DNA from 2 places in the Fodinicurvata halophila genome. Region 1 is predicted to be linked to the other one. Evidence: riboswitches for the same ligand, from Rfam matches in the RefSeq annotation. Region 1 holds a riboswitch; the other holds the start of a gene.
What was found. A riboswitch is a leader RNA that binds a small molecule or an ion and turns the genes downstream of it on or off. The one in region 1 is predicted to bind S-adenosylmethionine.
Positions count from the first base shown of each region.

Region 1 (15,293 bases):
TCGTGCGGATGTCCGTGGACTTGTCCTGATTGTAATTGACCTGGATTCCTTCGGGCCAGGCCTGTCGGCTCTGATCGACAACCGCTTTGACCTGCTCGATGGTCTCGATGATGTTGGTGCCGGTGCGTTTGGATATCTCGATCGCCAGGGCAGGCTTGCCATTAACCCGCACGATGTCGCTGGGGTCGACAAAGGTCGGTCGTAGCGAGCCTATGTCGTCGAACGTGACCACGGAATCACCGCTGGTCTTGACCGGCATGTTGAGGATGTCCTCGTTGGACTCGAAAAGCCCCGGGACCTTGATCGGAAAGCGACCGGCACCGGTGTCCATTTCCCCGGCCGCAACCACACGATTGGAGCGATCCACAGACTGCAGGACCTGCTGGGCATCCAATGCATAACTGTCGATCATCATAGGATCGACCAGCAATTCGATAAGTTCGTCGCGATCTCCTCCAATCTCTGCCTCCAGCACATTGGGCAGGCCTTCGAGATTGTCCTGCAGCCGACGTGCGATCTGCAGGAGGGTGCGCTCCTGAACATCGCCCGAAAGGGTTACGACCAGAATCGGAAACAGACTGAGATTGACCTCGGAGACGCGTGGTTCCTCTGCATCCTCGGGCAGTTCCGCCCGCGCTATGTCGCTCTGTTCGCGGACATCGGCCATGGCTTCATCGACATTGAAGCCGGCTTCGAATTCCAGCAGCACGAAACCGCCGCCCAGGAACGCGGTTGAGCGCATCTCCTTGACCCCCTCCACGGAGGAGAGTTCCTGTTCCATGGGCTTGACCAGAAGACGTTCCGCGTCCTCGGGTGAGATGCCGGTCTGGATCAGCGACACGTAGATGATCGGAATATTGACGTCCGGCTCGGCTTCCTTGGGGATGGTTACATAGGTATAGAAGCCGGCGAGCAGCAGCAGGACCAGAGTTGCGACAATGGTCCTGCTGTGTGTCAGGGCGGCATTGATCAGAGCTTTCACGGGTGCTGCTCGTCTGGAGAGGTGCTGCTGACGCCTTCTTCGCCCTCGGAAACGGGAATAACCTCCTGACCGTCACGCACGAATTCCTGTCCCACGGTGATCAGGGTGACTTCCTCCGGCAATCCGGCGATCCAGGCACCGTCGCTGCCCTGGTGAATGATATCCACTTCGTGGAACTTGACCTTTCCGTCCTCGACGGCGCGGACGCCCAGCAGCCCCTCATCCGTCAGGGTCAGGATTGCGGGAGAGATCCTGTGTGCGTTGACTGTTTCCCGCGGCAGGAAGAGTTCTCCCGTGATACCGGCGGGAATGTCGTACTCGTGGTTCGTGACTTCCAGTTCCAGACGGAAGCTCCGGGTATCGGAATTCGCGGACGAGGCAATGTAGCGTATCCGTCCTTCCAGTTCCCGACCATCCGGCAGATGGACGTATCCCGGGCCTCCGGTCAGGAGGCCGGGGCGCTGCTGCTCGTTGAGCATGGCCACGAAGATGATGGGATCGAGGTCGATGACTTGCGCCACCTCCTGACCGACATCGACATAGTCACCCAGTTCTGCATCGCGGGTTTCCAGGATACCGTCGAACGGGGCCTCTATGGTCAGCTGCTCTACCTGGATTTCCGCACGCCGTTCGGCAGCAAGGGCCTGGTCATAGGCCGCGCGAGATTCGGCAAATTGCGTTTCTGCCCGGAACCCCTGGTCCTTGAGGCGTTTAGCCGCCTGATACTCCAGGCGGCGTTGTGCTGTTCTGGAACGGGCTTCCTCCAGGGCTACCCCGCGGTCCTGTTCCGCGATGCGCAGGAGGGTCTCGCCAGCCGAGACGCGACTGCCCTTGGAACCAGGCAACTCCTCTACAGGACCGGCCTGTTCGGCTCTCAGGTTGACGATGCGGTTCGCTTCGCTGTGACCGGTAACCCGAACCTCCTCCACGTAGGGGCGCGCATTCAGCGTACGGACCTGGACACGCTGGATCTCGGCCGTCTCGCTGATCTGGGCAGGATCCTTTTCCAGTTCCCGGGAATCACTGTCCTGGAGCAGTGTGCCGGTAATCACCCATAGGGTGGCGGCAACGGCAATGAGTCCGGCCAGCAGGTACGAACGCGTCATCTTTCGGCTCCACTTGAACTGCTCGCCGCCCCGGAACAGGCCTGTAACAGCATCCTAGATTTCTTTCCCCTGCCGTACCGCTGCTTCGGCTTCCAGCCAGCTGCGGTTGTCCATAAGGTATTTGAGTGCATTTTCATAGTAGAGAAGGCCATAGCCGTGGACAAAGTGTCGGCCCGCCGTTTCAGCCGAAAGATCGCAGGCTTTCATGCTCTCTACGCGTGCTTCCAGTTCGGCGATGCGCTCGTCGAGAAGCGCACTTAGTCTGTCCAGCGGCAACAGTTCGGCATGGAAGACAAGGAACAGGAAATCCGATCTGAAGCGATCCTGTGCCGGCGATTGCAGTAGGTTTTCCTGCAGGACAGCCCGGCCGGCGTCGGTGATGGCATAGACCTTCTTGTCCGGCCTCTTCTTCTGTTCGTGGGCGCGGACGCTCACATGGCCGGCGGCCAGCAACCTGTTCAGGGCAGGGTAGATGGAGCCGAATCCCGTTTCCTGGAAGATGCGATAGGGCATTTCCTCCAGCGTCTTCTTGATCTCGTATCCGCTGGCAGCACCCTTTTGCAGAATGGTCAGGCAGAGCGTACGTGTATCCATGGCTGCAGATCAATCATCCGGTGATACGCATATATCAAATTGATATATGCGTTGCCAGATGAAATCCGCAACTCTGACCGATCAGTCCGTCTTGATCTGACCGCCCTTCAGAAAGGACTGCAATGTGGAGGCCATGTCGATCGGGAAGGGAAATACAATGGTTGAGCTCTTGTCTCCGGCGATGTCGTGCAGGGTGGACAGATAGCGCAGCTGCATGGCTTCGGGTGCACCTCCGAGGATATGGGCGGCATCGACCAGCTTTTGTGCGGCTTGCTGTTCGCCTTCCGCGTTGATGATCTTGGCGCGCCGGACACGTTCGGCCTCTGCCTGCTTGGCGATCGCCCGTACCATGCTTTCGTCGATATCGACGTGCTTGATCTCGACGTTGGCGATCTTGATCCCCCAGGCATCGGTCTGGCTGTCGAGAATCTCCTGGATGTCGTTGTTCAACTTGTCGCGTTCGGCCAGCATTTCGTCCAGTTCATGCTTGCCCAGCACAGAGCGAAGCGTGGTCTGGGCGATCTGGCTGGTAGCCTGCATGAAGTTTTCCACCTGGATCACTGACTTGGACGCCTCGACCACCCGGAAGTAGATGACGGCATTCACCTGCACCGAAACGTTATCCCGAGAGATGACGTCCTGACTGGGCACATCCAGTACGAGCGTACGTGTATCCACACGAACCATCTGCTGGATGAAAGGGACCAGGATGATCAGGCCGGGACCTTTCACACCGGTATAACGGCCCAGGGTGAAGACAACTGCGCGATCATATTCCCGCAGAATACGGATGGAGGCTGCCACCAGAACCAGCAGCAGGACAACCAGGATGGGATAGATGATGAGATCGAGAGTCATGGTTTCAACTCCTGATCAGGACAGAACCGATATCACGTATCAGCGTCTACTGGCCTGACTTTAATGGTGAGACCGTCAAGGGAGACAACCTCGACAGCCTGTCCCTTCTTGAGGGATTCTTCTGCAACGGCTTTCCAGCGTTCCCCGTGAACAAAGACATAACCCTTGTTACCTGTCCACTTCAGGACTTCTCCGTGTTGACCGATCATCTCCTCTGCGCCGGCTTTGACTGGTTTGCGATGAGAGGCGACTGCCATGCGCAGTATGATGATGAGCAACAGGACGCTGATCGTCGTCATGATGCCCAGAGTCCAGGGCGATATTTCATAACCAGGCATGTCTGAATCGAAGAGTAGTGTTCCTCCCAGGACGAATGCAACGACTCCGCCGATCCCGAGTGCGCCGAAGGAGGGCGCGAAGGCTTCTCCGACCATCAGGGCGAGCCCCAGGAGAAGAAGGGCGAAGCCAGTGAGGTTGACCGGCAGAACGGCCACGGAATAAAGCCCGAGAAGCAGACAGATCGCCCCGACAATGCCGGGGAAGAACATGCCGGGATTCATGAACTCGAAGATCAGTCCGTAAACCCCCAGCATAAGCAGGATCAGCGTCAGGTTGGGATTCGTGATGATGGCAAGCAGCTCAGTGCGCCAGTCGGGCTGAATTTCCTCGATCTCAACATCGGATGTGGAGAGTCGGGTGCGCCGGTCATCCGGAAGGGCGACGAATTTCCCGTCGATCTGTTCCAGAAGGCTTTCGAGGGAGCGTGCCTCTATATCGATAACGTTCTCCTCCAGCGCTTCGCTGTTGGACAGGCTTGCCGCCTGGCGCACGGCCCTTTCGGCCCAGTCGGCATTGCGTCCGCGAAGTTTGGCAAGTGCACGTATATAGGCGACGGCATCCTCCATGGCCTTCACCGAAGCCGTGTCCAACTCCTCCGAGGCCGGCTGTCCGTTCTCTTCGTCTGTCTCGGCTTCCTCGCCTTCGGAAGCCTGCTGTTCCTCGCTGCCGCCGCTACCCGTTCCGGGTATAGGAAGGCCGCCCATCTTGATCGGAGTTGCCGCACCGAGGTTGGTTCCCGGTGCCATTGCGGCGACATGGGCAGCGTAGAGAATATAGGTTCCCGCGCTTGCCGCTCGCGCACCACTCGGGGCGACATAGACCGCGACGGGGACCGGAGAATTCAGAATCTCCTGAATCATGTCCCGCATGCTGCCATCCAACCCACCAGGAGTATCGAGCCGCAGGACCATCAGCTCCGCATCGCGCTCTCTGGCCATGGTTAGTCCCTGCGAGAGGTATTCGGCACTGGGAGGGCCGATCGGGCCCTCATAGTTCAGGACAAGGATCGTGGAACGGGCGCTCGATGCCTCCTGGCCGGGGGCAGGGGGATGCCACAGGAGAAACAGACCCGACAGCAGCATGGAAAGAAAGAAAAGCACTCTCAGGGGTTTGGAGAAGAAACTTGCCGATAACATCCTGCCGTTTGTCCGTTCCGCCGCTGTGGTGAGTGACGTCAGTGTGTCACAGATGGCCCGTATTTCGCATTCACTTCCGCGCACGGAAATGAAGTGATGGTTGTCTCGGATCCTTGACGCCCATGAGCACCAGCAGGCCGACTAGGAAGAAAACGGCGATCGTGGCCATACCGGCACGCTGGCTGTCGAAGATATCCGTGACCAAGCCAAGTACCGCAGGCCCAACGAAAGCGATTGCCTTGCCTGACAGGGAATAGAGGCCAAACATTCTGGCCTCCATGCCTTCCGGTGCGATCTGGGCCATAAGCGCGCGACTCGCCGATTGCACGGGCCCGAAGAAGCACCCTATTGCAGCGCCAAGGACCCAGAAAACGGTGATGGACTGAGTTACGATCAGTAGCACGCCGATGATAATGAGCGCTACGAGGGAAAGCATGATGATCCTCTTGCTGCCCAGCTGTTCGTCGAGCATGCCAAGGGTGAATGCCCCGATGCCGGCGGATATGTTCAGGACGATGCCGAACAGCAGAATTTCTTCGAATTCCATGCCAAAGGTTCCCGCGGCATAGATGGCGCCGAAGGCAAAGAGGGTCGTAAGCCCGTCATTGTAGATCATGCGCGCAATCAGAAAGCGGGCCACATTGGAATAGCTGCGAATGTTCCTCAGCGTTTCCAGAAGGGTCCGGATGCCGCGGCGCGTAGCCTGACCGAGCGGCAGGTTGTGCGAGGGCCGATCTGGCACCAGAAAAAAGAGAGGAAGGCTGAAGAGTACCCACCAGCCTGCCACGATCAGCGTCGAAATCCGCACATGCTCACCGCTGTCCTTGTCCAGTCCCAGCCACGGCGTTTCAGGCTGTACGAAGAGCACCAGGATGAGGCTGAGAACCGTCAGTCCGCCGGCATATCCAGCGGCCCAGCCAAGCCCCGAGAGGCGGCCGATTCTGTTCATGGGAACCAGATCCGAGAGCATGGAGTTATAGAAGATCTGGGTGAATTCAAAGGTTGTTGCGCTGATGCAGAAGAAGATCAGGGCCCAGACGACCCAGGCCGGGTCCGGGCGCGTGAACCACAGCAACGCACAGGCACTCACGCAGCAAAGGGAAAAGAACAGGAGCCAGGGCTTCCGGCGTCCGCCTTCGTCACTGATGGCGCCCAGTATCGGACTGCAAAGGACAATCAGGACGCCGGCCACACTGAGCGCATAGCCCCATAGCGTGGTGCCTTCGGTGGGTGAGGCTGCAACAGCTTCTGTAAAGAAGGTCGCGAATATGAAGGTTTCTATGACAGTCGGATAGCCTTGATTGGCCCAGTCGAAAAGACACCAGGCGCCCTGCGCCATGCGCGAGGATTTCGGGCTGCTCTGGATTTCGTTTCCGGCGGTCATCAGATATCCCGCTGAGAATGACTGGGAAAATAGGGAGGGACTTCACCTTGTGCCGGAAAAGGAGTTGCAGGGAAAAGAGACTATTCTGTGATCTGTCCGTCGAAGTAAAGCCGGCTATATTATGGAGTTTGAGAAACCCATATCCTGTCTCACGACCGAGGTATCTTCGACAACCATGAAACTCCCATTCTTCGAGCCGCGTCCACCCTGGCTGGGAGGGGACCTGCAGACCGTCAGGAACATGATTGTCAGGCCAGTGGCCAGGCTGACGGACTGGCCCCAGGAGCAGCTCGCGTTCGAGCAGCAGGATGGAGACTGCCTGCTGGGTACGCTTGGCCGTGGGAGTCCTGAGTCGACGCGCCCGCTCGGTGTCCTGCTGCACGGTCTGACCGGCAGCGAGGATTCGCTCTATGTTCGCAACACGACGCACTACTTCCTGAAACACGGCTGGGACATATTGCGACTGAACCATCGAGGCGCCGGACCCTCAGGCGTATTCTGCCGACAGTCGTACCATGCAGGGCGCAGCGAAGACCTGCGGGCTGTACTGGGGCAGCTCCGCGAGAAGCTCCCTAACCTGAAAGAACGGGGTGTGTTCCTGATGGGATATTCCCTGGGCGCCAACATGGCCTTGAAGTTTCTGGGGGAAGGGGACTTTCCGCTGCCGGTTCGTTTCGCGATCTCCGTGTCTGCCCCCATTGATCTCATGCAGACGCAGCAAGCGATCATGAAACCGCGCAACCGCATCTATCACCGTTACCTGCTCGACTGCATGCGGCGGGAAGTCCTGGCCAGTGCGCAGCCGGAGGAGGTGAAGGATCGTCGTCGACTGAAGCAGTTGAAAAGCGTCTGGGAATTCGACGATACACTGACCGCACCGCGCAACGGTTTCCGGGGGGCTGAAGATTATTACAGGCAGAATTCGGCACTGGGTTATCTCCCCCGGATCGACGTGCCGACGCTCATGATGCATGCGGCCGATGATCCCTGGATTCCCGGAGGACTTTACGAGGAGGGGAATTGGAGAGAGAATCCTGCACTGACCGTATACATGCCTGCCTCCGGTGGGCATGTCGGTTTCCATGGCCGGGACAGCATGGTGCCATGGCACGACCGCAGCGCATTGGCATTTGCCCAGGCGATGCAGAATGAGATCGCGTAGGCCTCAACCGGCGTGCAGCTTTTCCGCAGCCTGGGGAGCGAAATAGGTGAAGATGGCATCAGCCCCGGCTCGCTTGAAGCACATCAGGGACTCCATCATGGCCGCATCTCCGTCCAGCCAGCCGTTTCTTCCGGCAGCCTGGATCATCGCGTACTCACCGCTGACCTGATAAGCGAAGGTCGGAACGGCAAACCTCTCCTTGACGCGCTGGAGAACATCCAGATACGGCATTCCGGGCTTGACCATGACCATGTCGGCCCCCTCGGAAAGGTCCATTGCGACTTCTCGCAGGGCCTCGTCGCTGTTTGCCGGGTTCATCTGGTAGGTCTGCTTGTCTCCCACCAGTTTCCCGCCCGAGCCGACGGCGTCGCGGAACGGGCCGTAGAAGGCGCTGGAATACTTGGCCGCATAGGAGCAGATCTTGACGTCCTGCAGGTCGGCCTGGTCCATCGCACAGCGGATTGCGCCCACACGCCCGTCCATCATATCGGAAGGCGCGATGATGTCACAGCCCGCACGGGCCTGGACGATTGCCTGCTGACAGAGGATGGCGATGGTTTCGTCGTTCAAGACGCGGCCGTTGTGAACCAGCCCGTCATGTCCGTTTGCATTGAACGGATCGAGAGCCACGTCGCAGATGATGCCAATCTGGGGCACCACTTCCTTGATGGCAGCAACGGCACGACAGACCAGGTTGTCGGGATTGACCGCTTCGGTGCAATCGGGATTCTTCCGGTCTTCGTCGATGCAAGGGAAGACGGCCAAGGCCGGAATGCCCAGTTGCTGCGCGTATCCAGCGGCTTCGACCGCCTCGGAAACCGTCAGACGATGGACCCCAGACATGGAAGCTATTTCCCTGTCGCTATTCTCATCCTCGCGCAGGAAGATTGGCCAGACCAGGTCGGCTACGCTCAGACGAGTCTCGGCCACCATGCTGCGCACCCAAGAATCCGTACGATTCCGCCTGGGGCGCAGCAGAGGGTAGGTCCCGGTTGAAAGGCCCAGTTTCTCGCCGCTCTGGCCATGAGCGGCAGGATCACGCGTGTGACGCTCTGACATCGATCTTTCCGAATTTGTTTCCGGCAGTCTAAATCCCAGAGCAGAAGGCAACAAGCTTTCCCAATTGCCAACAGGCATGCCGAAACGACGAGGGCGGGCAGGAAAGGTTCCCGCCCGCCCAAGTGACGGTCTTCCCGGTCTCGAGGGTCAGGTCATCGCTTTGCTGGCAGCTGTCAGACCCCGGTCGAGATCGGCCAGGATATCGTCGATATGCTCGATCCCGACGGAGAGGCGCACATACCCCGGCGTTACACCGGAGCGTATCTGGTCCTCTTCGCTCAGCTGGGAATGTGTGGTCGTGGCCGGATGAATGGCGAGGCTGCGTGCGTCACCGATATTGGCCACATGGTAGAAAAGCTCGAGGGAATCGATGAACCGCCGCCCGGCTTCCGTGCCCCCTTTCAGCTCAAAGCCCAGCAGGCCGCCCTTGCCACCTTGCAAGTACTTGTCGGCGCGCGCGCGCTTTTCCGGATCTTCGTTGATCGTGGGGTAGATGACGCGAGAAACCTCGCTGCGGTCCTGCAGGAACTGCACGACCTCCGCGGCGTTGCGGCAATGCTCGCGCATGCGCAGCGGCAGTGTCTCCAGTCCCTGGATGAACTGAAAGGCATTGAAGGGACTCATGGCGGCGCCAAGGTCCCGCAGCAGTGTCACGCGCGCCTTCAGGATGTATGCGATCGGGCCAAGCGGCTTGGCTGCCTCTGTCCAGACAGCGTCGTGATAGCTGGGGTCGGGCTGGTTCAGCAGCGGGAAACGCTCGGTGTGCTTTTCCCAGTCGAAGTTTCCGCCATCGACAATCAGGCCGCCGATGGAGGTGCCATGGCCACCGATATACTTCGTGGTCGAGTAGACCACGATGCTGGCGCCATGCTCGATCGGACGGCAGAGGATGGGGGCGGCTGTATTGTCCATGATAAGCGGAACGCCCAGATCCTGTCCGATAGCTGCCACCTCGGCGATCGGGAAAATCTCCAGCTTGGGATTGGGGAGTGTTTCCGCGTAATAGGCGCGCGTCTTGGAATCGGTTGCACGCCGGAAGTTCTCGGGATCAGATGGATCGACGAAGCGCACCTCGATGCCCTGCTGGGGAAGCGTGTTGGCAAAAAGATTCCAGGTGCCGCCGTAAAGGTCGGTAGAACTGACAATATTGTCACCGGCCTGGGCAATATTCTGAATGGCGATGGCCGAGGCCGATTGGCCCGATGCTAGGGCTAGAGAAGCGGCACCTCCATCAAGGGCCGCCACGCGCTGCTCCAGAACGTCGCAGGTCGGATTCATGATCCGGCTGTAGATATTGCCCAGTTCCTTGAGCGCGAAGAGGCTCTCCGCGTGCGTTGTACTCTCAAACTGATAGGACGTCGTCTGATAGATCGGAACGGCGACAGCGCCCGTTGCCGGGTCTGCACGGTAGCCGGCATGCAAGACAATGGTTTCTGGATTGTGGGATGAGCTGCTCATGGAATAAGGCCCTCTATGGTTGGTGTTGTCCCGGATATCCCGGAGAGGGGCCACAGTCTGTGACGCTTTAGCTATTTGATCACCCGGAGCAAGCTGCCCCTCAAATCACCGGGAGCTGATTGGTCAGCCAGACCTTAAAACAAAAACCGCGCCGGCCAAAGCGGGAGCGGTTCCGTTCGCTTTAGCTGCATTTTTGAAGCGCCCGCAAGCTGATTAGTCAAATCGGCGCCTGCTAAGTGATTCCCAAAGAAGGCGCCTTGTCAAGCCATCTGTGTCCGGGAGAGGTCGGTGGAAATTGTGTCGCCAGCCCCAGACGTGGGAATCGCAACTGTATCGAGAGCACAGCAGACTGAAATCAGGAACTCTTCGCCGACAGGGGTTGTGAAAGGCAGTAGCAGGCGCTCACAGCTGATCCAGTGTCGCATGTCATTACGGGAGTACGTGGCGCGCAATCTGTCGTACCGTGGATTGCCAGAGGCCAGCACGGTCTCGTAAGCTTCACAGATCGGGTTCTGCGGTGTTGCATGGTCGGGATCCAGGCCGCAGTTGCGGCCGATGAGTTCCGAGGTCTGCTGGTGACCATAGGCTTGGGCAAACAGGGACGATCCGCCGATTCTGGCGTAGACAAGCTGGCCCGTCTCGTCACGACGATAGAGTATCATGTCCTCCAGAAGTTCGGGAGATTCGAAAAAGGCCAACAGGCTCTGTTCGGGAGCCGCCTTCCAGGACTCCCAGAGCTGTAGAGCTTGGCGAATCGGGTACTGAAGCTGTTCTCTATCCAATTTCTGCAGATCGATCGGATGAATCGTGGGGCCTTCGAAAGGTGCTACGTGGCGATAGGCTTCGGTTTCCAGAAGTCTTTCGAGAGCGGATGCAGCATTTGGAAAGCGTTCCCTGCACCAGCCACCATAACAGTAGTGCAGAACGATCTCTCGCCCCTGCTGTGGACGGTCGAGAAAGGTCTTGGCTTCCTCAAGACAGGTAGGTTGTACGTTCTGAACGTCCCATTCGACAATGGTCTCTGTCGCGCGGACGTCGATACGAATCATGCCTAGCCAATCGTACAGGAATGAAAGCGCCTCAGAATGGGAAGTGGCTGGGTCGCGCTGATGAGGAAGTTCGCTCTCATCATCAACAGGACGCCAGTTACCCTCGTCATCGATCCACCATGCGCTTGGCGATTGCCCGGACATATCCGGAATGTCTGATGAAGTTACAATACAAGGATCACTCACGGAATATTCTCTCTATAGTGGAAACTCTCTTCTTGTGCGCATTGAATAACTTTAGAGGTATGCTGGGCAACTTCACAGGAAGAGTTTCAGTTACACAACGTATATCTTAAGTATATGTAAGGCTGATCTCTCATTCACATTATAGGTGTATAATATAATTCACATTCCCGCATATAGGGCATGCATCATCCTCCGAGTTCTTGGGATCGGCCTGCCGTTCTTTCATGCAAGTTCTGCTCTGCATTATTTCATGTCTCCCGCGCGTTCGATTGAAAGGGATGTTTGTTCCATGGCAGGACATGGGGAGAGAGGATTTGACCTGCCTTGTGGAGGGCGTTATCTGCCTTTCCGATCGCTGCCATCCGGAATGAACATCAAAGGAACAAAGGAAAGAAGATGACAGGGGACCCGGATATCCGATTTGAGCGCCTGGGCAAGGTTGCCTGCGTTACTCTTGACCGGCCCAAGGCCCTCAATGCCCTGACGCTTGGAATGATCCGTGCCTTCCAGCCCGTTCTGGAAGACTGGGGCAAGGATCCAGACGTTCAGGCCGTTGTGATCCGGGGCAGTGGCCCGAAGGCCTTCTGTGCCGGGGGTGACGTGCGCGCGGTTTGCGAAGCGGGCCTGGAAGGAGGCGAACTGACACGGATTTTCTTCCGTGAGGAGTATATTCTCAATCGCACGATCAAGCGGTTTCCCAAGCCCTTCATAGCACTGCCTGACGGAATCACGATGGGTGGCGGCATGGGGCTTTCCGTTCACGGGCGATATCGTGTGGCCACGGAAAAAACCGTCATGGCGATGCCGGAAACGGCCATCGGCTTCTTTCCCGACGTTGGCGGCTCCTATTTTCTTTCCCGATTGCCGGCACCCTTCGGGGCATACGTCGCGCTCACGGGGGCCCGCCTGAAAGCTGCCGATGCGCTTTATCTGGGGCTGGCAACGCATTACATGCCGTCAGAGCGTCTCGAAAGCGTGCTCGAGGAATTTGCGCGGCTGGATGTCTCTGAGGAGGAACCCTGGCATTGGGACGCCAAGATTGCTGAGATACTGGACACCCATTCAGAAACGCCGGGAGCTGCGTCTCTGGAAGCCGAGCATGCGCGGATCAAGCGGCATTTTGCACATGAGAGTATCGAGGGGATCTTGGACTCTCTTGCAGCGGAGGACTCGGATTGGGCACGAGAGGTCCGCGAGAGCCTGGAACAGCGTTCGCCCACATCCCTGAAAATCACCATGGAACAAATCCGGCGTGCAGCGGATCTCGATTTCGATGCCTGCATGCGGATGGAATATCGCATGAGCCAGGGCTGTATGGCCGGACATGACTTCTACGAAGGCATTCGCGCTGTCCTCATCGACAAGGATCATGCTCCTGACTGGAGGCCTTCCACCGTCAGGGAGGTTTCCCCGGAAATCGTGCAGGCGCATTTCGAATCTCTCGGTTCATTGGAACTCGTGTTCGATTGAGCATATTTGTGTAAGGACAGAGGCTTGGCACACACTTTTTGTTAAGACGGTAGAGAGATAATCAGACTATTTCCTCACTCACCGGAGATGTGAGTGGGCAGCCGACAAACAAACGTTCCGGTAGAGTATTTGTGCTTTAACTTCTGCATGAAACGTGGGATTTACTCTCAGGATTTTTTATAAAGCCAGATGGTTTAAAAACCCCGTCAAAGTTCCCAAGTAGGATCGCTTGACTGTAGAACTAGGAGATGTCCCTGTGAAAGCTGCGTATCTGGACATGATCCGCATGATAGAGAGGCTGCATCGGCAATGCCTCGAGCTGGTCAAGGCTGAGATCGAGCGTGAAGGAATCCGTGATCTCAATAACGTGCAGGCCCTTATCCTTTTCAACATCGGGGAAGGAGAGGTCACTGTCGGCGAGTTGACCCAACGCGGATACTACCTTGGCTCAAATGTGTCCTATAACGTCAAGAAACTGGTGGAAAACGGTTACCTGGTCCAGGAGCGTTCTCCGCATGATCGCCGCTCTACCCACGTGCGGGTCAGTGATAAGGGACTGGCTATCTACAAACACATGGACCGCCTCTTCGAACATCATGCGGAAGCAATGAGCGAGGCAGGCCTGAGCGAGGAAGACCTGAACGGCGCAAGTGACATCCTCTCCCGATTGTTGCGCTACTGGTCCGGTCCGGAGCATTTCTCCGGTCGGGGCTACCCGGGAGCCTGAGCGGCACGTTGGCGTTCCGGGAGCGATGGTTCTGCTCTGAAGTGCGTGCTTTGCGAGATACGCTGCTGGTTCTGCCGGCTATCATTGCATTTCGTGCGTTCACGACTATAGTCCGCCCATTCGCGTGGGCCACCGTCTGTTTCGGTTCCGGTCCTGGAAGCCAATTCTGAGGAGAAAGCATGTTCGTTTCCCCGGCCTATGCACAGGGTGCCGCTGCCGAAGGCGGAAATCTCCTGATGTCCGTCCTGCCGTTCATCCTGATATTTGTCATCTTCTACTTCCTGCTGATACGTCCGCAGCAGAAGAAGATGAAGCAGCACCGCGAGATGATCCAGTCGCTGGAGCGTGGTGATCGCATCGTCACATCCGGCGGTATCGTCGGGCAGATCATCAAGGTGACCAGCGACTCCGAAGTCGAGGTCGAGATCGCGCAGGGCACGCGCGTTCAGGTCATGCGCCAGACGATTACCGAGGTTCTCGAAAAGGGAGCGCCCATTCGCAGCTCCTCCAAGGAAAAGGGCAGCCGTGGCAAGCAGAGCCAGGCCAAGAAGGCTGAACCCGATGAAGCCGAGGCGGAGAGCGAAGCCGACGCCGAAGAGCCGAAAGCCGAAGAAAAGCAGTAAGCCCCCGGGTTCCCGCCAGGGGCCTGTCGCCTTGTTTCCCGTCCTCGAGAGCACTTGAGCCATGGTCCATTTTTCGCGCTGGCAGCTGCTGTTTGTTGTTGCCGTGCTATTGCTCGGTATCGTGTTTGCGCTGCCGAATGTCCTCTCGCGCCAGATGCTGGACAGCTTGCCGGATTGGGTTCCCAACGAACAGATCAATCTCGGCCTCGATCTCCAGGGCGGCTCTCATCTTTTGCTTGAAGTCGATGTTGACTCCGTCTTCGAGGAACAGCTCGAGGGGCTTCTGGATACGGTTCGCTCGGAATTGCGGAGCGAGCGCATAGGCTACACCGATCTGGCGGTTCGTGGAGACGAGGTGACGTTTAACCTGCGAGATCCTTCGCAGGCCGATGCGGCGCGCGAAGCCCTGTCCAATTTCCTCGGCAACGCCGAATTCGATATCAACGAGGAGGGCGAAGCCAGTATCGGGCTGACGGATCAGGCCAAGGCGGAGCGGTCGAGCAACGTTGTCCAGCAATCCATTGAGATCGTCCGCCGACGCATCGACGAGACGGGCACACGCGAACCCGCGATCCAGCAACAGGGTGAAGAGCGTATCCAGGTCCAGTTGCCGGGTGTGGACAATCCGGAACGCATCAAGGATCTCCTGGGACGGACGGCGAAACTGACATTCCATCTGGTGGATACGGATGCATCCCCGAATTCCGACAGCATCCCCGCCGGATCGGAGGCCCTGCCCTCTCAAGAGGCCGGACCTGATGGCGAGCCGGTCGAGTATGTCGTCCGTCGCCGCGTGATGGTCAGTGGGGACAACCTGACCGATGCCCAGGCCACCTTCCAGGAAGGACAGCCGGTGGTGTCCTTTTCCTTCGACTCGGTGGGCGCCCAGCGGTTCGCCGATGTGACGAGCGAAAACGTCGGCCAGCCCTTCGCCATCGTGCTCGATGGAAAAGTCATAAGCGCGCCCGTGATCCGCGAGCCGATTACGGGGGGGCGCGGTGTCATCAGCGGCGATTTTACCACTCAGGAAGTGCAGGACCTTGCCCTGCTGCTGCGCGCTGGCGCCTTGCCGGCCGAGTTGACCGTTATCGAAGAACGCTCCATTGGGCCGGGCTTGGGTGCGGATTCCGTGCGGGCCGGAGAGATTGCCTCGATTCTGG
Region 1 is NZ_JBHSCW010000003.1:343,388-358,680, forward strand. Features, by position in the region: gene ACFOW6_RS06420 (efflux RND transporter permease subunit) at 1-982, opposite strand, end outside; gene ACFOW6_RS06425 (efflux RND transporter periplasmic adaptor subunit) at 979-2,088, opposite strand; gene ACFOW6_RS06430 (PadR family transcriptional regulator) at 2,143-2,682, opposite strand; gene ACFOW6_RS06435 (slipin family protein) at 2,764-3,540, opposite strand; gene ACFOW6_RS06440 (NfeD family protein) at 3,573-5,015, opposite strand; gene ACFOW6_RS06445 (MFS transporter) at 5,086-6,399, opposite strand; gene ACFOW6_RS06450 (YheT family hydrolase) at 6,575-7,561, shown strand; gene hemB (porphobilinogen synthase) at 7,565-8,620, opposite strand; gene ACFOW6_RS06460 (O-acetylhomoserine aminocarboxypropyltransferase/cysteine synthase family protein) at 8,768-10,078, opposite strand; SAM riboswitch at 10,239-10,317, opposite strand; gene ACFOW6_RS06465 (hypothetical protein) at 10,339-11,313, opposite strand; gene ACFOW6_RS06470 (enoyl-CoA hydratase/isomerase family protein) at 11,710-12,783, shown strand; gene ACFOW6_RS06475 (MarR family winged helix-turn-helix transcriptional regulator) at 13,040-13,510, shown strand; gene yajC (preprotein translocase subunit YajC) at 13,690-14,133, shown strand; gene secD (protein translocase subunit SecD) at 14,195-15,293, shown strand, end outside.

Region 2 (15,293 bases), on a different contig from region 1:
CCTGAGGAAGACCCATTATGGCAGGAAAGAGCCCGGCATGACGTCGGCCGTACGTCCCAACAGCAAAGCCCCCATACGTCGAGGCCCGGCCTATCAGCATGAGGAGAGGGTTATGCGGCCCGCTCACTCCTATCCTCACCCTGAGGTGCGGAGCGCGCGAGCGCGGAGCCTCGAAGGGCCTTGGCAGCAGCGTTGCTGCGGGCCAAGACCCACCCCTGCCGCCTGCCCTGACATAATTGGAGACCCGCTCCCTCCCTTCCTCATCCAGAGGCTGCGCAAAGCGCACTCGAAGGCTGCCGGCACAGACGGGGGCATGAGCCAGCTCCAACGCCGGTGCCAGGCTGCTTCGAGGCGCCCCTGCGGGGCGCACCTCAGCATGAGGAGGGGATTATGCGCCTCGCTCCCCCCTTTCCTCAGCATGAGAAGAAGCTTATGCGGCCAGCTCTCTCCTATCCTCACCCTGAGGCGCCCGCACACCAGTGTGGGCCTCGAAGGGCCCCGGCAGCAGCGTTGCCGCTGGCCTGAGCCCCTCCCTGCCGCCTGTCCAGCGGAGGCCGCGTGATGCCCGGGCGCTGGCTGCAGCCGCTCGCCCGCGCCGCCCTCCTGTGGGAGGCGCTCTGGCCGCGCCTCTGGCCGCTGGCGGGTCTCGCCGGCCTGTTCCTGCTGCTGGCACTCAGCGGCCTGCTGCCCCTGCTGCCGGGCTGGCTGCACGGACTGGTGCTTGCCGTCTTCGCTCTGGCCGCCCTGGCTCTGGGCGCGCGCACGCTGCGCGGCCTGGCCTGGCCGGACAGGCCCAGCGCCCAGCGCCGACTGGAGCGCGACAGTGGGCTGGCCCATCGCCCGGTCAGCGGGCTGGACGACCGGCCGGCCGGTGACGACGACGACACCGCCGCAGGCCTCTGGCGCCTGCACCAGCAGCGCCTGCGCGCCCGATTGGGTCCTCTGCGTCTCGCCCTGCCGCGCGCCGGCTGGGCCCGGGTCGACCGTTTCGGCCTGCGCGCCGCCCTGGCGCTGCTGCTGGTGATCGCCTTCTTTGCCATCGGCGGTGACTGGCGGCACCGCCTGCAGGCTGCGCTGAATCCGGCCGCGGTTCCCCAGGAGGCGCTCGAGACCGCTGAGCTCGAGGCCTGGATCACGCCGCCCAACTACGTGGACAGCGCGCCGATCTACCTGACGGACGACAAGGGCCAGGTCAGCGTCCCGGAGGGCAGCCGGCTGACCGCCCGGGTCAACGGCGGTCAGGATGCCCCGAAACTGGACCTGGCAGGTACCAAGAGCGCGTTCGAGGCCGTCGGTGACAGCGCGTTCGAGATCGAGAGCCCGGTGCGCAACGCCGGTGAGCTGCGCATCGCACAGGGCGGGCGCCAGCTGGGCCAGTGGACCCTGGAGGTCGAGAGCGACCAGCCGCCCACCGTCCGCTTCGAGGAGGCGCCCTCCGCTTCCCGGCACAAGGCGCTGCAGTTCACTTGGCAGGCCAGGGACGACCACGGCCTGTCGGAGTTGCGACTGGTGGTCCGGCCCGTGAGCTCCTCCGTCGAAGGGCGAATGCTGGAGCTGCCGCTCAGCCTGCCGCAAGGCCGCCCGCAGGAGGCCGAGGGACAGGGCCTGGAGGACCTCACGGCACATCCCTGGGCCGGCCTCAAGGCCCGTGTCTGGCTGGAGGCCGAGGATGCCCGCGGCCAGACGGCGCGCAGTCGGGAGGTTGCGTTGACCCTGCCGCAGCGCGAGTTCTCCCACCCCGTCGCCCGCGCCCTGATCGAGCAGCGCAGGCGCCTGATCCTCACGCCGAAACTGCATTTCTGGGTCGCCCGCCAACTCGGCGAGATCGGGGCGGACACCCGCGCCTACGACAACGATACGCTGGTGGCGCTTGCCATCCGCTCCGCCGAGCAGCGCCTGCAGCGCGACCGCAGCCGCAAGGCCCTGGAGGAAGTGCAGCAGCTGCTGTGGAAGACCGCGCTGTACCTGGAAGAGGGCGAGTCGGCGTTGGCGAAGCAGGACCTGCGCGAGTTGCAGAAGCAGCTGCAGGAAGCCCTGGACTCCGGCGCCTCCGAGGAGGAGATCGAGCGTCTCATGGACGAAATGGATGCGGCCATGGATCGCTATCTCCGCAGCATGGTGGAAGAGGCCATGCGCCAGGCCCGGGACGGCAACCTGCAGCAGAACCAGGACTTCCAGAGTGGCCAGCAGTCCATTCGTCCCGACCAGTTGCAGGAGATGCTGGACAAGGCCCGCGAGCTGATGCAGAGCGGCGCGCGTGACGAGGCGCAGGCCATGCTGGAGCAGCTGCAGTCGATCCTGGAGAATCTGGAGATGCGTGCCGGTCCCTCCTCGGAGATGCAGCAGCAGATGCAGCAGTCGCGCGAGATGATGAACCGGCTGCAGGACATCATGCGCGGACAGAGCGATCTGCTGGACCGCAGTTTCCGCCAGTCGCGCGAGGGCAATCGCTCCAGTCCGTCACAGGATGGACAGCCCGGAAACCGGCAGGACGGCGCGCCGCGGGACGGCGAGAGCCTGTCCCGGGCTGCGGAGGAGCAGGACGCCCTGCGCCGGCAGCTGGGCGAGCTGATGCGCGACTACGGCAACATGACCGGCGAGCTGCCGCAGCCACTGGGCCACGCCGAGACCCGCATGCGCGATGCCCGCGACGCCCTGCAGCAGGGCCAGCCCGGGCCGGCCGGCGAGGCCCAGGCCGAGGCCCTGGATCAGCTGCAGCAGGGACTCGACAGCATGCTGGAGACCTTCGCCCAGCAGATGGGCCAGGGCGCGCCCCGGGGCGCCCAGGGACCGCCCGGCAGCGAGAGCGGCGAAGGCCGCGACCCGTTGGGCCGCCGCTACGGCGGCGAGGGACGCCAGGGCGACTCCGTCGAGCTACCCGAGGAAGGCGAGCTCCAGCGCGCCCGCGAGATCCTCAACGAACTGCGCCAGCGCAGCGGCCAGCGCGACCGCCCCGAGCTGGAGCGCAACTACCTGGACCGCCTGCTGGACCAGTTCTAACCGGATTTTCCTATCGGCACCGCCTGTGCCGGGATGCGTTGCGGCATTCCCCTTAGAGGTGCACATCTCAACGCTTAAGATACTGAGAATAAAAAAAGAAGCTTCCTCATCTTGAGGTGCGAACGCCAGTGAGCCTCGAAAGATGCCGGCACCGGCAGTGCCGTTGGCCGTTTCCCCGGTCCATCCGTTTCTGCCAAGCTGCTTCGAGGGCCAACCCTGCGGGCTGGCCACCTCAGCATGAGGAATTTTTTTGTTTTTCTTCAACGACTTACTAAACAGGCGTCACCCTGAGGTGCCCTGCCGCAAGGCAGGGCCTCGAAGGGTCTGCTACAAGCCCAGGCGGCGCCGCTGACATTCGCCCCGGACCCCACCGCCGGTGGCCGGCATGGTTCGAGGGCACACTGCGTGCGCCGCCTCACCATGACGCCGGTTTTGGCAGGCTTCGACGCAAGACATTAAGACACGGCGTCGTCCCGCCTCACGCACTGATATGCATTTCCCCGCGGTTGGGCAGCACCGTCTCGGTTAGCGTGGCGCCGCGCAGGTCGGCGCCGGCGATCTCGGCGTGGCTCATCACGGCGCCGGCCAGGTTGGCCTTGCGCAGGGTCGCCCCGCGCAAGTCGGCATGGTGCAGCACCGCCTTCTGCAGCCGCGAGGCCAGCAGGCGGTCCTCGCCCAGCGGCAAGGGGCCCAGGTTGCAGTTCCGCAGGTCGCAGTGATGCAGCCGGGCACCGGTCAGGTTGATACCGCGCATGTCGGCGCCGGAGAGGTCGGCGCTGCGCAGGTCGGCGCCTTCCAGGTGGGCGCCCTGCAGGTGCACGCCCTTCATGTCCAGGCCGTAGAACACGGCGTTGCGCGCCCGCATGCCGGCCAGATTGAGGCCGGCCAGGCTCTTCGCGCTGCGCAGGTCGATCTCGTCGAGTTCGGCCGTGCGCCCCTCTTGTCCGAAGCTGGCGACGTAGCTGTTGTGCTCGCGCAGCATCTGCTCCAGGGGCCGCGGCAGGCTGCTGAGCGGCTTGCCCACGGGCGTGTCGCTCAGGCTGCCCTCCATGATGGCGCCGGTGAAGTCGGTTTCCGCGGTCTGGGCATGACAGATCACGGCATCGCGCAGGTCGGCGCCGGACAGATCGGCGCCGCTGAGATCCGCCCCGTCCAGGTTAGCGCCGTGCAGGTTGGCGCGCTTCAGGTTGGCGCGCACCAGCCGGCATCCCTTCATCACGGCATCGGTGAAGTCCGCCGCCACGGCCGAGGCGCCGGACAGGCGCGCGCGCTCAAGGTTGGCGTTGATCAGCAGCGCGCCGTCCAGGTTCGAGGAATCGGCCTCGTGCTCCAGGTAGTTCAGGCCGGCCTGGCGATGGCGCATGGCGATCACGCCCTCGCGCAGGTCGGCGTCGTAGAGATCGCAGTCCACCAGCACGGCCCCGCGCAGCAGGGCCCCGCGCAGGTCGGCCCGGCGCAGGCTGGCGCGGGTGAAGTTGGTCTCGCGCAGGTCGGCGGCGAACAGGATGGCGCCGTCCAGCTTGCATCCCTTGAAATTCGCCCCGTAGAGCGCGGTGCCCGTGAAATTGGCTTCCGAGAGATCGGCGCCGGAGAAGTTCAGCCCGCGCAGGTCCTTGAAGGAGAAGTCCGCCCGCGCCCCGCCGTCCTGCCCGCGCATCAGCTTCTCGTGACGCGCGCGGAGCCTGTTGACCTCGTCCTGGCTCAGCTTCTCGAACGCACTGCTCTTGTTCTGCTCCACCATGCGACCCCCTCTTCCGTCAGCCCCCGACGTAACGCGGATACCTTGATTATCATCATGGGATGGTTAATGGAAGGTTGATGCAATCCGGGTAAAATTGATGCTTTCCGTCAAGTGGATGCAGGAGGGGCGGCGTCTTCCCCACCCCACCTCATGCAGAGATGCTTTGCCGAAGGCAAAGCCTCGAAACATCCCGGCACCGGCCCCCGGGTCTTCAGAACGCCGAATCGGGCTCCTGCAGGAACTGCGCCTCGGCCTGGGTGGTCTCGCGGCCCAGGGTGGCGTTGCGGTGGGGGAAGCGGCCGAAGCGGGCGATGATGTCGCGGTGCCGGCGAGCGTACCAGGTCCAGCCCTCGTCCCCCAGCGTGGCGATCAGCTCCAGCGCGCGCTCCTGGTCCTCCAGGTCCTCGCTGTGCTCGAAGGGCAGGTAGAGGAAGAGGCGCTCGGCCGGCTCCAGCTGCCGGTCGAAGCCCGCCGCCAGGGCGCCGTCCGCCACGGCCCGCGCCCGGGCATCGAAGGCAAAGGCCAGCACCTGGCCCCGATAGATGTTGCGCGGAACCTGGTCGAGCAGCAGCACCAGGGCCAGCGCCCCCTTCGGCGAATCGCGCCAGGACTCCAGAGCGTCCGCCACCGCCAGGCGATGCAGCGGCTCCAGCACCTCCGCCACGGCGGCATCGAAGCCCTCCGACCTCTCGAACCAGTAGGGCCGGCTTTCGGGCGCGAACCAGAACTCCAGGACCGTCCGGATCCCTTCGCTGCCGGTGCTTGCCGAGGCCCCTGAAATGGTCTCGCGCTGTTTATCGGACGGCGTCATGCATTCCTCCGCAGGCCAGGCTCCCGATCGGATGTCCACGATGCCGCAAAATGCCGGGGGTTTCCAGTCGGCATTGTGACAGGCTGGAAACTTTGAGATTCCAAAGCGGGGTGCGGCAGGCGGCAAGGCCTGTGCCGGCATCCTTCGAGGCTCCGCGCTCACGCGCTCCGCGCCTCTGGATGAGGAGGGTTTTGTTTTTTATTTCAACGGGTTACTTTAACCAAAACCCGTCTCATGCTGCTGAGGCGCGCATCCCGCAGGGGTGCGCCTCGAAGCATCCTGGCACCGGCCTTGGACGCTGCCCGCCTACGCCGCCAGCGCCTGCTTCAGGTCGGCTTCCAGGTCGGCCGGGTCCTCCAGGCCGACGGACAGGCGCACCAGGCCCGGGGTGATGCCCTGGGCCAGCTGTTCCTCGGGCGTCAGGCGCTGGTGCGTCGTGGTCGACGGGTGGGTGGCCAGGCTCTTGGAGTCGCCCAGGTTGTTGGAGATGCGGATCAGCTTGAGGGCGTTCAGGAAGCGGAAGGCACGGTCCTTGCCGCCCTCGACCTCCAGGGTCACCATGCTGCCGCCCGAGCGCATCTGCTTGCGCGCCAGTGCTTCTTGCGGGTGATCGGCGCGGAAGGGATAGCGCGTCTGCGAGACGCCGTGCTCGGCGGCCAGGAAGTCGGCGATGCGCGCCGCACTGGCGCTCTGGCGCTCGATGCGCAGCGGCAGGGTCTCCAGCCCCTTGAGCAGCAGCCAGGCGTTGAAGGGGCTGAGCGCCGGGCCGGTGTGGCGCAGGATCTGGGTCAGGTGGTCGGTGACGAACTGCTGGCTGCCCAGCACGGCGCCGCCCAGGCAGCGGCCCTGGCCGTCGATGTGCTTGGTGGCGGAATAGACCACCACGTCGGCGCCCAGCTCCAATGGCTTTTGCAAGAGCGGCGAGGCGAAGACGTTGTCCACCACCACGCAGGCGCCGGCCTTGTGCGCCAGCTCCGAAACGGCGGCCAGATCCACCAGCTCCAGGCCGGGGTTGGACGGCGTTTCCAGGAAGACCGCCTTGGTCGGCTGCGCCAGCGCCGTCGCCCACTGCTCCAGGTCGGCGCCGTCGACGAAGACGGTCTCGATGCCGAAGCGCGGCAGCAGCTGGTTCAGGATCACGGTGCACGACCCGAACAGCGCGCGCGAGGCCACCACGCGGTCGCCGGCCTGCAGCTGCGCGATCAGCGCCGCCCAGACCGCCGCCATGCCGCTGGCCGTGGCGCGGCAGGCCTCGGCGCCTTCCAGCTGGCACAGCCGCGTCTCGAACATCTCCACCGTGGGATTGCGAAAGCGCGAATAGACGAAGCGCAGCCCGTCGGTCTGGAAGGCGGCCTCGGCCTCCTCGGCGCTGTTGTAGACATAGCCCGAGGTCATGTAGAGCGCCTCGCAGGTCTCGTCGAAGCCGCTGCGCTGCACGCCGCCCTGGACCAGCTGCGTGGCCTCGCTCCACTCCGGGATTTCCGCGGAGGCGGTACAGGCAGGTGTGTCGTGTGTGGGCTGGTCGGTCATCGGCGCGTGCTCCCAGGCAATCTCGTGGAGTCCTCCCCGCCGGAACCCGTGCCGGCGGGCATGAAAAAAGACCGTTTCTGACAAGGGAAACGGCCCTCCTCGATGTGCAGGTGCGCCGACCCCTTTAGCTGTGTGTTTAACGTGGCCGCAATCCGGTCAACAAATCGCCACGAGCCATAGTGCTAGACCCCCGCCCGGGTCCTGTCAAGGTGGCGGGGAGAACGGTGCCGGTTTGCGCCGCCGCCGTGACGGCTCTTGAAGCCCAGGGGCGCAGGCTGTTGGGTCGTGGCATGGGCAAACGGCACCGCAGGATGCCTCCAAGCACCCGTGCTGCGCTTGTCGGAATGTCCTGCGGTACAGCTGCCAAGCGAACCTCTTTCGTCGGAAAGTCTGCAACAAAGAATATGATTCCTGATCATCATCGCTTATAATACTAATCATCATGCAGACCATTCCTAATTGTCAGACACCAAGATCCTGATCATCAGATGCCGCGCAACCAGACACAACCTCCTGATACAACTTGGTAGAGCCCGCCATGTACGAACGCTTCTTGAAAAGCCGGCTACGCACAGCCCTGTCCGATACGCCTGTGGTGTTGGTTGAAGGTCCACGCCGGGCTGGCAAGACCACACTGGTGCGTTCACTGGAAGACAGGACCAGGAGCTATGTGACACTGGATGACCAGACGGCGCTTGCGGCCGCACGCGACGATCCAGTGGGGTTCGTGCGCGGACTGGATCACGTGGTCATTGACGAGGTTCAGCGCGTGCCGGAAGTCCTGCTGGCCATCAAGAAGTCGATCGATGAGGATTACCGACCCGGCCGCTTTCTTCTGACCGGATCGGCAAACATCCTGACTCTGCCTCGTGTTGCCGATAGCCTTGCCGGGCGCATGGAGACTCTGCGTCTTCTTCCCCTGGCACAGGCGGAACTCCACGGACAGCAAGGGTCCTTCCTGACTGCCCTCTATGAGGGGCGCTTTTCAGCTCCCGACACCCGGGTTCTTGGCGATGACCTGATACGACTTGTCCTGGCCGGCAGCTTTGCAGAAGCCCTGCAGCGCAGCAGCGAGCGTCGACGCCAGGATTGGATGCGCGCTTATCTGAATTCAGTTCTGAACCGGGACCTCAGGGATATCGCCGAAATCGAGAAGCTGACGGAATTGCCCCGATTTGTCCGGGTTCTGGCGCGACAATCCGCCCAACTGGTCAATTTTTCACAACTGGGTAACAGCATCGGAATCAACTACAAGACAGCCCAACGCTATCTGGGACTTCTGGAGCAGCTGTTTCTGGTATCGACCCAGGCGCCCTGGTATCGCAACCGCCTGAAACGCGTGATCAAGACCCCCAAGCTGCATGTCATGGATTCCGGCCTGCTGGGCATGCTGTGCGGCTTGACCCTGGAGCGCCTGCGCCGGGAGAGAAACCTGCTCGGCCCCCTGCTGGAAAGCTTTGTCTTTGCCGAGATCACCAAGCTGGCAACCTGGGCCGAGGAGGTTTTCGAACTCCATCACTTCCGGGATCACGTCGGTCACGAAGTGGATTTGGTGTTGGAACGAGGTGACGGGCGGATTACCGGCCTTGAAGTCAAGGCCAGCGCCACCGTCACGCCCGCTGACTTTGCCGGATTGCGGCAGTTGTCGGAGTTGACAGGCGAGGCCTTCACCTTCGGCGCCGTGCTTTACGATGGAGATACGGTGGTGTCCTTTGGCGATCGCCTGGCCGCCGTGCCGCTTTCCTGCCTGTGGGAATAGACGGGATCGCCGATGCGAGCGGGTGTCCTGACGAGCTTTGACGGGCAATAAAGCAAGGCCACCTCATCTTGAAGCGTCTTGCCGGGAAGCAATGCCTCGAGAGGCTTGGTGATCGTGCATTCCCGCCGAGACCATCCCCGTTGAGACACTTCAGCCAAAGCCTCAGAAATTCAGCTGGATGCCCAGCAGGCCGGCCGCGCCGTCGCCGCCGAACTTGTCGGCCTCGTCGCCGAGGGATTCGTCCAGCTTGCCTTCATCGTAATCCGAATACTGGAGAGATCCGACCAGATCCGCCCCCGGCGCCAGGGAATAGCGCGCACCGAAGTCGAAGAGCATCATCTCGCGCTCCAGCCCGGCCGTATCCTTGGTCCAGCCGAAGCTGGGCCCCAGCGTCCAGGGGCCGGTGGTGTAGGTCATGCCGGCATTCACATTGTGCTGGTTCTTCCGGCCGAAGTTCGGAACCGTTACGGGGGGATTGAGCAGGCCATTGACGAAAATGGTGTCGCCGCTCTCCACACCGCCGGCCAGGCTGGTCGAACTGCCGTGGGTGTCGAACTTGTAGGTGGCGCCAAGATCGAAGCTGCCGAAGCCGACGTTCAGCCCGGTGGAATAGACATAGCGCCGTCGCTCCTCGGTGGTGTCCACGTCCCCCGCCAGGCGGCCGGTGCCGAAGCCGCCGGACCAGCCCAGGTCGACGCCGTCGAAGGACTGGCTGTAGTTGAGGCCGAGCTCGACCACCTTGCGGTAGGTCGCGTCGTCCAGGGCGGAGCTGTCGGTGACGAAGCGGTTGTTGCTGGACCCGTCCCAGGGCTCGTCGCCGGCGTTCTCGCCATCCGCGCTCGGGGCGAAGGACACGCCGGCCTGCAGGCCCGAGGCGCGCGGGGTCATGTAGGTCAGCATCATCTCGTTGTTGGCGATGTAGGGCGCCGCCGTCGGAAAGGCCATGCCGTTCAGGCTGGCAAAGCCCTCCTGGTGATCGGCGAAGTCGATGCCCCAGCCGGCCGTCGGCGACCATTCATACAGCCGGTACATGGCCGAGCGGTCGGTGCCGAAGTGCACCCGGCCGAAGCCGCCGGAGGCATAGACATAGGCGCGATCGGTATTGAGGTTCGGCTGGATCTCGTGATCCGACACGAACCCGAGTTCCAGGCCGCTGTCCAGGGTCTGCGAGCCCGTGATGGTGTAGATGCCGTACTGGTTCAGGTCGTAGTTCTGGATGTTGCCGGTGTCCAGGCCCGTGACGACGGACGAGCCTTCAATCGGGTCGGAGGTCGTGTACCCGGTGACCGGGTCATCCTGATCGCGCACGATCGCCAACGCATTGTAGTAGCCGCCGACCTTTAGCTGGAAGCCCTCCGCCTCCTGGGCATCGGCCGGCCCGGCCATAAAGGTGCCTCCGCAGGACGCCACTACGGTTGCTGCCATCAAGGCTCGTTTCATCTCTGTCTCCTCAATGCGTCGTTCGCCCCTCGCCTCGCCATCCGTCATGACAAGGACCTCGTCCAAACCAGGGACATTGCTTCGGGTAACCGGGCACGCGCTTGCCTGCCTGAAAATGAACATGCATTCGCGAGCGGAAACGTCAAACTCGCCAAACTCTTTTATCTGGACTCAGCGAGCAATTATGGCTTGTGCGCCACAGTCCGAACCACGCGTTCGTGCTCCACCTGGATACAGCCAATCCATACCCTGGGGTCTTCGACACTAGCACAGCAGACGAGAAAGGGCGGCCCGAATGGACCGCCCTTCCCCTGATGTCCGGTCGATCCGCCCGGATGCGCCGCGCGGATCGTTTCAGGGCGAAGCCTCAGAAGTTCAGCTGGATGCCGAACAGGCCGGCGACGCCATCACCGCCGAAGTCATCATTGTCACGTCCAAACCCCACAAAATCGCCGGTTTTACCGCCGTCATAGTCGGCATACTGAATGGAGCCGACCAGGTCGGCTCCCGGCGCGAGGGCATAGCGGGCGCCGAAATCGAAAACCATGACTTCGCGCTCGAACCCGGCCCGTTCCTTTCTCCAGCCAAAGCTCGGCCCCACGGTCCAGGGGCCGGTCGTGTAGGTGATGCCGGCATTGATATTGTGCTCGTTCTTCAGGCCCGCATTCAAACCAAAGAGCGAGGCTCCGGTGGTATTGCCAACCAGCCTGTCGGTGCTGCCATGGGTATCGAACTTGTAGCTGGCGCCGATGTCGAAGCCGCCGACACCGACGTTCAGCGCCGTGGAGTAGACATAGCGGCGACGATCATTGATGCCAGGCACATCGCCCGCCAGACGTCCTGTCCCAAAACCGCCGGACCAGCCGACATCGAAGCCGTTGAACGACTGGCTGTAGTTCAGGCCCAACTCAACCACCTTGCGATAATCCAAGAAGAGATCCGACGTATCGGTAACGAAACGGTTGTTGCTGCCCGAATCCCAAGGCTCACCGCTGGACGAGCCGTCAGCCGTCGGCGCGAAGGAGACGCCGGCCTGGAGGCCGGATAAGCGCGGCGTGATATAGGTCAGCATCATCTCCTGGTTGGCAATGAAGGGGGCAGCTGTCGGGAATCCCATGCCGTTCAGGCTGGGAAAGCCTTCATCGTGACCGGTGAAGTCGATGCCCCAGCCGGCTGTCGGCGTCCATTCGTAGAGGCGGTACATGGCCGAACGATCGGTCCCGAAGTGCACCCGGCCGAAGCCGCCAGAGGCATAAACGTAGGCACGCTCGTTGGCCATGGAGGCCTGCATCTCGTACTGGGTGTGGAAGCCCAGCTCCAGGCCGTTGTCCAGCGTCTGCGAGCCGACGATCCGGTAGCGGCCGCGCTGGTTGAAGTCATAGTTCTGGATGTTGCCCTTCGGCGATCCTCCCGTGATGGAAGACGTAGGATCAATAGGGTTGTCCGTGTCGCGAACGATTGCGAGCGCATTATAGAAACCGCCGATCTTGAGCTGGAAGCCCTCAGCCTCCTGAGCGGCGGCTGGTGCGCCGGCAAAGACGCTGCCGGAAACGGCAAGTGCCGTCATGGATATCAGACTGTTTCTCATGCCAAGCCCCCCTCTTGTCTGCGCTCAGAACTTGGCAGGCTTGCCTTCCAAGCCTGCTGTTTCCCAACGAGACAGGCCGAACTCGGTTGATCGATCTGTCTCGATCACCAGGATGTTTCACAAAAGAACATCTACGATCTGTATAAGTCAATTTTCGGAAAGTCTTTAGAAAAAATCTGAACTATTATTACTTAATGCTTAAATAATTCGAGCCGTGGATATCTGCGATCCCATCGTTTGTCCGCAGGCGTTTTGCGCTCCTGATATTTCCCTGTCTTCAGAAAAGCAAGAAGGGCGGCCCGAACGGACCGCCCTTCCTCTGATTTCCGGTCGATCCGCCCGGATGGTCCCCGCGCGGATCGTTTCGGGCCGACGCCTCAGAAGTTCAGCTGGATACCGAACAGGCCGGCGACGCCGTCGCCGCCGAAGTCGTCTGCGGCATTGCTTGGGATGTAGTCATCCAGGTCGCCTTCGTCATAGTCGACGTACTGGATGGAGCCGACCAGGTCGGCCCCCGGCGCGAGGGCATAGCGGGCCCCGAAGTCGAACAGCATGGTCTCGCGCTCGAGCCCGGCCGTCTCCTTCTCCCAGCCGAAGCTCGGACCGATGGTCCAGGGGCCGGTCGTGTAGGTGATGCCGGCATTGACGAAATGCTGGTTCTTCATGCCAGTGGCACCCACATCGGAAACACTGAGCAGGTTCCCCGTGTGATTGGCCGTCAGCGCCGTCGTGCTGCCGTGGGTGTCGAACTTGTAGGTGGCACCGATGTCGAAGCCGCCGAAGCCGACGTTCAGACCGGTGGAATAGAGATAGCGGCGGCGGTCATCCGAGCTGGTCTCGCCAGCCGTACGTCCCGTGCCGAAGCCACCGGACCAGCCGATATCGAAGCCGTCGAAGGACTGGCTGTAGTTCAGACCCATCTCGACGACCTTGCGATACTCGTTGTCATCCAGAGAGGATGTATCCGTGACAAAGCGATTGTTGCGGCCTGCATCCCAGGGGTCGCCTTTTCCGCCCAGACCATCAGCCGCCGGCGCGAAGGAGATGCCGGCCTGCAGCCCCGAGAAGCGCGGCGTCAGGTAGGTCAGCATCATCTCCTGGTTGGCGATGAAGGGCGCCGCCGTCGGGTGCCCCATGCCGTTCAGGTGGGCGAAGCTGTCGTCATGGCCGGTGTAGTCGATGCCCCAGCCGGCCGTCGGCGACCATTCGTACATCTTGTACATGGCCGAGCGGTCGGTGCCGAAGTGAATCCGGCCGAAGCCGCCGGAGGCATAGACGTAGGCGCTGTCCGTGTCCATGCTGGACTGGATCTCATGCTGCGTCTGGAACCCGAGCGTCAGCCCGTTGTCCAGCGTCTGCGAGCCCTCGATAATGTAGCGGCCGCGCTGGTTGAAGTCGAAACTCTGGATGTTGCCCTTGGTGGTCCCCGTGATAGGGGACGCTTGGTCGGGCTCAACACGCTCGAAGCCCGTGACCGGATCGTCCTGGTCGCGCACGATGGCCAGGGCGTTGTAGAAACCGCCGATCTTGAGCTGGAAGCCCTCACCGGCATGATCGTCAGCGGCGGCCGGCGCGGCGGCAAAGGTGCCACCGGAAACCGCGAGCGCCGACGCTGCCATCAGTATCTTTTTCATGGTCTCCCCCTTCGTCCGTTCGGTTGCCTGAGAAACCCCTGCCTGTATCCAGAAGGGTGCCTAGAATGAGAATTCTTTCGTGACAGGGCCGTATACCAGCACCTGTCAAATAAAATCAGAACATCAACAGTTTTCCGCCGTCAATTTCACCTGAAGTCCGCACGGCAAGATTCAAGGCAGGCATTGCCAAAATGCCACAGGTCACAGCCGAGAACGACTTTCCCGATCAGCTTTATTCCGCCGGAAGGCTGACCCAGGAAATGCTGTTCCCCGAGAGGCGCCTACTGCTTTCGCGCTTCAGACGAGAAAGGGCGGCCCGAACGGACCGCCCTTACCCTGATTTCCGGTCGATCCGCCCGGATGGTCCCCGCGCGGATCGTTTTCGGGCCGACGCCTCAGAAGTTCAGCTGGATACCGAACAGGCCGGCGACACCGTCGCCGCCGAAGTCCTCGGCGGTATCGTTGCCGACGTAGTCATCCAGATTGCCTTCGTCATAGTCGACGTACTGGATGGAGCCGACCAGGTCCGCCCCCGGCGCCAGCGCATAGCGGGCCCCGAAGTCGAACAGCATGGTCTCGCGCTCGAGCCCGGCCGTCTCCTTCTCCCAGCCGAAGCTCGGACCGACGGTCCAGGGGCCGGTCGTGTAGGTGATGCCGGCATTGACGAAGTGCTGGTTCTTCATGCCGAAGTTCGGGAGGGTGAAGGTGCTCCCGTTCACGGTGAGGGTATCACCACCACCGATCGTGCTGCCCGTGAAATTGCCGGTCAGGCTGTTGGTGCTGCCGTGGGTATCGAACTTGTAGGTGGCACCGATGTCGAAGCCGCCGAAGCCGACGTTCAGGCCGGTGGAGTAGAGATAGCGGCGACGATCCTCGGTCGAGCTCACCTCACCGGCCAGACGACCCGTACCGAAGCCACCGGACCAGCCGATGTCGAAACCATCGAAGGACTGGCTGTAGTTCAGGCCGGCCTCGATGACCTTGCGGTACTCGCTGTTGTCCAGGGAAGAGGTATCCGTGACAAAGCGATTGTTGGACCCGGCATCCCAGGGATCCGCCTTACCGCCCAGACCATCGGCCGCCGGCGCGAAGGACAGACCGGCCTGCAGCCCCGAGAAGCGCGGCGTCAGGTAGGTCAGCATCATCTCCTGGTTGGCGATGAAGGGCGCCGCTGTCGGATGCCCCATGCCGTTCAGGTGGGCGAAGCTGTCGTCATGGCCGGTGTAGTCGATGCCCCAGCCGGCCGTCGGCGACCACTCGTACATCTTGTACATGGCCGAGCGGTCGGTGCCGAAGTGAATCCGGCCGAAGCCGCCAGAGGCATAGACGTAGGCGCTGTCCGTGTCCATGCTGGACTGGATCTCGTGCTGCGTCTGGAAGCCGAGCGTCAGCCCGTTGTCCAGCGTCTGCGAGCCCTCGATGATGTAACGGCCGCGCTGGTTGAAGTCGAAGTTCTGGATGTTGCCCTTGCCGTTACCGCTAAAGGTATAAGGATCAGTTCCTGTTCCGCTTCCCCCGCTCGGAGACACCGGATCGTCCTGGTCCCGGACGATCGCAAGCGCGTTGTAGAAACCGCCGATCTTGAGCTGGAAGCCCTCACCGGCATGGTCGTCAGCGGCGGCCGGTGCGGCGGCGAAGGCGCCACCGGAGACGGCGAGAGCTGTCGCTGCCATCAATACTTTTTTCATGTTTGTACTCCCCCGTTAAAGGTTGGCTCTCAGGACACCGCCTTACCCTTCCGCCTTCAGAAGTTGTCGGGTAAAGCGTTGTCTTCGGAAAGGGCAATTGGG
Region 2 is NZ_JBHSCW010000004.1:63,154-78,446, reverse strand. Features, by position in the region: gene ACFOW6_RS09770 (TIGR02302 family protein) at 562-3,000, shown strand; gene ACFOW6_RS09765 (pentapeptide repeat-containing protein) at 3,479-4,741, opposite strand; gene ACFOW6_RS09760 (DUF924 family protein) at 4,953-5,552, opposite strand; gene metZ (O-succinylhomoserine sulfhydrylase) at 5,859-7,082, opposite strand; SAM riboswitch at 7,186-7,263, opposite strand; gene ACFOW6_RS09750 (ATP-binding protein) at 7,621-8,841, shown strand; gene ACFOW6_RS09745 (porin) at 9,004-10,281, opposite strand; gene ACFOW6_RS09740 (porin) at 10,649-11,869, opposite strand; gene ACFOW6_RS09735 (porin) at 12,247-13,503, opposite strand; gene ACFOW6_RS09730 (porin) at 13,899-15,191, opposite strand.
Region 2: linked by a shared signal. The riboswitch ahead of metZ (O-succinylhomoserine sulfhydrylase) and the one ahead of ACFOW6_RS06460 (O-acetylhomoserine aminocarboxypropyltransferase/cysteine synthase family protein) in region 1 are both predicted to bind S-adenosylmethionine.